3 regions of the Erwinia sp. GW821-FHT03D09 genome follow, and region 1 is predicted to be linked to each of the others. Evidence: predicted binding sites of a transcription regulator. Region 1 holds the regulator's gene; each other region holds the start of a gene.

What was found. Region 1 encodes PhoB, which activates phosphate uptake and scavenging genes when phosphate is short. Its sites were predicted from a motif close to CTGTCATAAAACTGNCNNAT; they were not measured.
Region 2: the regulator PhoB is predicted to act here: its motif matches at 1,107-1,126, upstream of phoA (alkaline phosphatase).
Region 3: the regulator PhoB is predicted to act here: its motif matches at 1,127-1,146, upstream of glpT (glycerol-3-phosphate transporter).

The regions. Positions count from the first base shown of each region.
Region 1 is NZ_JBWKUK010000017.1:40,038-42,311, reverse strand. Features, by position in the region: gene sbcD (exonuclease subunit SbcD) at 1-551, opposite strand, end outside; gene phoB (phosphate response regulator transcription factor PhoB) at 770-1,459, shown strand; gene phoR (phosphate regulon sensor histidine kinase PhoR) at 1,483-2,274, shown strand, end outside.
Region 2 is NZ_JBWKUK010000004.1:36,041-38,314, forward strand. Features, by position in the region: gene AC07U6_RS04705 (amino acid ABC transporter permease) at 2-739, shown strand; tRNA gene AC07U6_RS04710 (tRNA-Ser) at 853-940, opposite strand; gene phoA (alkaline phosphatase) at 1,187-2,274, shown strand, end outside.
Region 3 is NZ_JBWKUK010000020.1:60,260-62,533, forward strand. Features, by position in the region: gene glpT (glycerol-3-phosphate transporter) at 1-987, opposite strand, end outside; gene AC07U6_RS18665 (hypothetical protein) at 1,429-1,617, opposite strand; gene AC07U6_RS18670 (YehS family protein) at 1,754-2,224, opposite strand.

The DNA.
Region 1 (2,274 bases):
GGCAGCGTCAGATTCAGGGCCGCCCGCTGCGCCAGCGCCTCCTGCCAGCAGCGTTGATAGTGGTCGGTAATCGCCTCCAGCAGGGTTTGCTGCTTGTCGCGACCCGACTGGCCGCTCTGGCTGCGCATAATGTCACGTGGGCGCAGGAACGGAATGGCGCACAGCATCGCCCCTGGTTGACCGTCACGCGTGTTCAGTACCAGCACCTGGTCGCGGATATCGTCACTGGCGGCGGCGATCACTCGGGTATTAAGGCAAGCCAGCAACTCACGTGATTCATTCAATGTCGCCACCGAATCATGATTGCCGCCCAGCACCACCAGCTGGCAGCCGGTCTGCTGTAAATTCACCACGAAGCGGTTATACAGCTCGCGGGCATAGCTTGGCGGCGATCCGGTATCAAAAATATCACCGGCGACTATAATCGCATCAGCCTGCTGCGCTTCTGCCTGCTCCAGCAGCCAGTCAAGAAAGGACTGATGTTCAGCCGCCCGGCTTTTGGTATAGAAAAACTGCCCGAGATGCCAGTCGGCGGTATGAATGATGCGCATGTCACTCCCTGCATAGCCTGATGATGTTGCGGGGGATTATAAACGCTGTTGCTGTTAACGGGGTAAGTGAATGCCTGCGGTAAGGTTGAAATCATCCGCGCTGCTTTTTCGCTATGCTCCCAATTTCGGGGGTGTTTTTTTCATAAAATTGTCATAAAACTGACGCATAATGACGCCGCATATCCCCGTGACAGCCTGTCACATTAGCAGGAGCAATAATGGCTAAGCGTATTTTGGTAGTTGAAGATGAAGCCCCAATCCGCGAGATGTTGTGTTTCGTTCTTGAACAAAACGACTATCAACCCATTGAAGCTGAGGATTACGACAGCGCGGTTAGCCTGCTGATTGAACCCTGGCCGGATTTGATTCTGCTTGACTGGATGCTGCCGGGCGGCTCCGGTATTCAGTTTATTAAGCATCTGAAGCGCGAAGCGATGACCCGCGATATTCCGGTGATGATGTTAACGGCGCGCGGTGAAGAAGAAGATCGCGTACGTGGCCTGGAAGTCGGGGCCGATGACTATATTACCAAGCCGTTCTCGCCGAAGGAGCTGATGGCGCGCATCAAAGCAGTTATGCGTCGTATCTCGCCAATGGCGGTAGAAGAGGTGATTGAGATGCAGGGGCTGAGCCTCGACCCGTCCTCTCACCGCGTGATGTCGGATACCCAACCGCTTGAAATGGGGCCGACCGAATACAAGCTGCTGCATTTCTTTATGACTCACCCGGAACGTGTTTACAGCCGCGAACAGTTGCTAAACCACGTCTGGGGAACTAACGTTTACGTCGAAGACCGTACCGTTGACGTGCATATTCGTCGCCTGCGTAAAGCCTTAGAGCTGACCGGGCACGATCGCATGGTACAAACCGTTCGTGGAACAGGTTATCGTTTCTCTGCACGCTACTGATCGTTCGCACTGGAGTCTGAACCGTGTTGGAACGCCTCTCCTGGAAGAGATTATTTCTGGAGCTGCTGCTCGCCAGCCTGCCCGCGCTTCTGCTCGGGCTGCTGATCGGGTATCTGCCCTGGCTGCTGTTAGTCTCAGTACTCTGCGTGCTGGGTTTCCACTTCAATAATTTACTTCGCCTTTCCCACTGGCTGTGGGTTGATCGCAGCATGACTCCGCCAAGCGGACGGGGCAGTTGGGAGCCGCTGTTTTATGGGTTGTATCAGATGCAGGCGCGTAATCGCCGCCGCCGCCGCGAGCTGGGGCATCTGATTAAACGCTTTCGCAGCGGCGCGGAATCGCTGCCCGATGCGGTGATCCTCACCACCGAAGAAGGGACGATTTTCTGGTGTAACGGCCTGGCCCAGCAGATGCTGGCGCTGCGCTGGCCGGAGGATAACGGCCAGAATATCCTTAACCTGCTCCGCTATCCTGAGTTCACCCGCTATCTTCGCCAGCGCGATTTCAGCCGCCCACTGACGCTGGTGCTGAATAATCACCGCCATATTGAGTTCCGCGTGATGCCCTATAGCGAAGGGCAGTGGCTGATGGTGGCCCGTGACGTTACCCAGATGCATCAGCTGGAGGGTGCACGGCGTAACTTCTTTGCCAACGTGAGCCATGAACTGCGCACGCCGCTCACCGTTTTGCAGGGCTATCTGGAGATGATGAATGATTCTGTGCTGGAGGGCAGCGTGCGCGATAAGGCGCTGAACACCATGCAGGAGCAGACCCGGCGGATGGATAGTCTGGTGAAGCAGCTGCTGACGCTGTCG
Region 2 (2,274 bases), on a different contig from region 1:
AATGGATTTCAGCATTATTCGCGATAATCTGGGCTATATGCTGTGGGGCACCTGGCCGGACGGGCCGCTGGGCGGGGCAGCGCTGACCCTGGCAATCAGCCTGATGGCCGGTGCCGCATCGGCGGCGCTGGGGATTGTTTTTGGCGTGTTGCTGGCGATGTCGCGGGGCGTGCCTGCCGGGCTGCTCGCGGCGGTGCTGGGTTTCTTCCGCGCGATCCCGGTGATTATGCTGATCTTCTGGACCTACTTCCTGCTGCCGATGGTATTTGGCGTTGAGATCCCGGAAATCACCACGGTGGTGTGCGCGCTGGCGCTGATCGCGTCGGCCTATCTGGCCCATGCGGTTAAGGCCGGTATTGCGGCGATCCCGGCCGGGCAGTGGCAGGCCGGGCTTTCTCTGGGGCTCACCCGCTGGCAGACGCTAGTGACAATCGTGTTGCCGCAGGCGCTGCGGATGATGGTGCCTTCCTTTATCAACCAGTGGATTGCGCTGATCAAAGATACCTCGCTGGCGTACATCGTCGGCGTGGGTGAGCTGACCTTCCTGGCGACACAGGTGAATAACCGCAGCATGGTTTACCCGATGGAGGTGTTCCTGTTTGTGGCGCTGGTTTATTTTGTCTTCTGCCTGTTACTCGATCTTCTGGCTAATGCGGCAAATCGTCGCTTTGGTGCGCAGGGCCGTGTGCAAAAGCGATCGTGGCTCGGGTGGAGAAGACAAAAAAGCGCCTTAACGTGAGGCGCTTTCTTAAATACTTTATAAAACGTCAATCCTGCCGTTTTGCCTCACCCTCACTCACTGGGGAACAGGCAAAAAAGCCTGAACTTTCGCTCAGGCTTTCTCTTCTAATATGGTGGTGAGAGAGGGATTCGAACCCTCGATACGTTGCCGTATACACACTTTCCAGGCGTGCTCCTTCAGCCACTCGGACACCTCACCATATTGTCAAATCATCACCCACTTGGCGGCGACGGGGCGCTACTATAGGCAGTCAGCTGTTACCGGTCAAGTAGTATTTTTCCCTGTGCTTCCGTTCGGTTAACTCCTGAACAGCTGCGGGGTAATGGAGGCTAAGCGCCGCGCCTGTTATCTTACTGTCATTCGACGGACACAAAACTGACATTGTTGTATCGCAGACTGACTTGCTGAAATCATTAGAAAAATTTATTTATGGAAATCGTAACAATGAAACAGAAAGCCTTTGCCCTCTCGCTGCTCGCTGCACTGGTGTGCACTACCGCGACGGCGGACCTTGCCACATGGAATCGTGCCGCACAGGGCGATATCACCGAACCGGGCGGCGCGCGCCGCCTGACCGGCGATCAAACCGAGGCGATTAAAGCCTCGCTGAACAATAAGACCGCGAAAAACGTGATTTTGCTGATCGGGGATGGCATGGGCGATTCTGAAATTACCGCCGCGCGTAACTATGCCGAAGGAGCGGGCGGTTTCTTTAAGGGAATTGATGCGCTGCCGCTGACCGGCCAGTACACCCACTATGCGCTGGATAAAAAGAGCCACAAGCCGGACTACGTGACCGACTCCGCTGCTTCCGCTACCGCCTGGGCCACTGGCGTAAAATCCTATAACGGTGCGATTGGTGTTGATGTGAACGGCAAGGATCATCCATCTCTGCTGGAACTGGCAAAAGCCGCCGGTAAGGCCACCGGTAACGTCTCTACCGCCGAACTGGAAGATGCGACTCCGGCGGCGCAGATCGCGCATGTTACCTCCCGTAAGTGTTACGGCCCGGAGAAAACCAGCGAGCTGTGCCAGAGCAACGCGCTGGAGAAAGGCGGTAAAGGCTCAATTGCCGAGCAGCTGCTGAACGCCCGCGCCGACGTCACGCTGGGTGGCGGCGGTAAAACCTTCAGTGAAGCGGCGAAGGCTGGTGAGTGGCAGGGGAAAACCTTGCTGGAGCAGGCAAAACTGCGCGGTTACCAGCTGGTTAACGATCTGGACGGCATGAATGCCCTGACTGTGGCTGACGACAGCAAACCGGTGCTGGGCCTGTTCGCCGACGGCAATATGCCGGTGCGCTGGAAGGGGCCAAAGGCAACTTATCACGGCAATCTTGATGGCAAGCCGGTAACCTGTGAAGTGAATGCCGAACGCCCGGCCTCAACGCCAACGCTGGCGCAGATGACCGAGAAGGCGATCCAGCTGCTTGAGGATAAGCCGCAGGGCTTCTTCCTGCAGGTGGAAGGTGCATCGATCGATAAGCAGGATCATGCGGCTAACCCGTGCGGCCAGATCGGCGAAACCGTGGATCT
Region 3 (2,274 bases), on a different contig from region 1:
CATAAAGAAGACGCCGGTAGCTCCACGGTTGCCTTTGAACACCTTATCTGACATCCAGCCGCACAGCAGAGTGCCCGGAATACCTGCATATTCATAGAAGAAGTAAGCCCACGAAGATTTATCCAGCGTGAAGTGCTTAACCTCTTTCAGATAGGTTGGTGACCAGTCGAGCACACCGTAACGCAGCAGATAAACAAACACGTTCGCCAGTGCGATGTACCACAGCAGTTTGTTCGGCAGAATATACTGGGTGAAAATCTGTTTCGCAGTCAGCTCTGCTTCATGTTTTTCATTATAGTCAGGTGGATAGTCGTTTTTATACTCTTCAATCGGAGGCAGGCCGCAGGACTGTGGCGTATCGCGCATCAGCGTAAAGGCGATAATCGCGATCAGAATGGCACCAAAAGCAGGCATATACAGTGCGGCTTTCCAGTCGTTAAACCAGGCCATACCTAACAAGAACAGCAGCGGAGGGATACCACCGCCAACGTTATGTGCGCAGTTCCATACGGAAACGATGCCACCGCGCTCTTTCTGCGACCACCAGTGAACCATGGTACGGCCACACGGTGGCCATCCCATACCCTGGAACCAGCCGCACAGGAACAGCAGAACGAACATCACCATGATGCTGGATGTTGCCCAGGGTACGAAACCCATAAACAGCATTACCGCTGCGGCAAGAATCAGTCCGGCAGGCAGGAATACACGAGGGTTTGAGCGGTCTGAAACGGAGCCCATTATGAACTTTGAAAAACCGTAGGCGATAGAGATGCCTGACAGTGCAAACCCTAAATCTCCACGTGAGAAGCCCTGCTCAACGAGATAAGGCATCGCAAGTGCGAAGTTTTTGCGCACCAGATAATAGGCGGCGTAGCCGAAGAAGATCCCCAGAAAGATCTGCCAGCGCAGCTTGCGGTAAAGCGGATCGACGCGGCTGGCATCAACGCGTGGCTGATGTGCTGCAGGTTTAAAAATACTTAACATTACGGCCCCCATGGCTCAGGTAACGATATCCCCGCCTGGCTGAGATGAAATACAAACAGTTTCCCTGGTAACGGTAAATGTTCCATTTCGAAAGCAGCATGGCGACATTCGAAGGTTACAGCTGTGAATAAGTGCGCGAATGTTACATTTTTATGACGAAATGGCTATATCTGCACCATTAAATGAGGTGATATTTTCGTATGCGAACTATAATTTGTGATTGAGGTCACACTAATGGAGCCGTTTAACGCTCTGAAGTCTGCATTTTGGATGTTTACGTTCTAATTGGAAAAATTTTTTATCTAAGGAATGTTATATCCATGGAAAAAAGCGGGATTTAAGGAGGCGATAAGATGAGCAGTGATACTGGTGTAGATAGGGAGAACATCTGCTGTTATTTAAATCTTTAATAAACGAGGTGTAACTCCCTGAATTTATTGTTTAAGTATGACTGATGGTAAATTCATCATTTATAATGGTCATACCGCTATCACCAAAATTGATAACTAAACCATCATCACCAATATTAATTACGTTGATGGGTTTGTCATTGTTAATAATGGTGGTGATATTCATATTTGCCCGGCCACCGCTAACCTGATCTAACTCTATTTCTGACAATACCTGCATGATATAAACTCCCTTTTTGATTAAATAACTCAACGGATGTTAGAGTTTCAAGTAAAGGGACAGGTATCGTAATTTAATGATTTTCATAAACTAACGCCTGGCTAAGGTGTTAATTATTTGAATTAGATATGAATGTTTATTTTTTCGCCGGGCGAATCTTCATTGCCAGGCCTTTGAGGAAATTGCGAAGAATTTGATCGCCACACTCACGATAATTTTTATGCCCCGGCTTGCGGAAAATAGCACCAATTTCTGATTGTCCCACCGCAAAATCGGCACTTTTCAGTAGCTCAATAATATCAGTGGTTTTTAAATCGAAGGCGACGCGAAGCTTTTTCATGATGATGTTGTTCGTCATCTTACGCTCAATCGAGGGCACTGGCGCATCTTCGCTTTTTCCGCGGCGTTCGAAAATCAGACCGTTAAGGAAGTAGCCCATAACGACATCCGGACAGAGGCGATAGCCAGGCTCATCTTCTTTTTTCAGGAAGCTGTGCACTTCGGCTTCAGCCACTTCGCTCTCTGCCAGTGCCAGAATGCTCACTACTTTTGCATCGCTTAAATCCAGCATGTAACGCACGCTGCGCAGGACATCATTATTCGTCATAAACACTCTCTTCATTGAAACTATTACAGTGAGCGCATTATAGAGCCAAT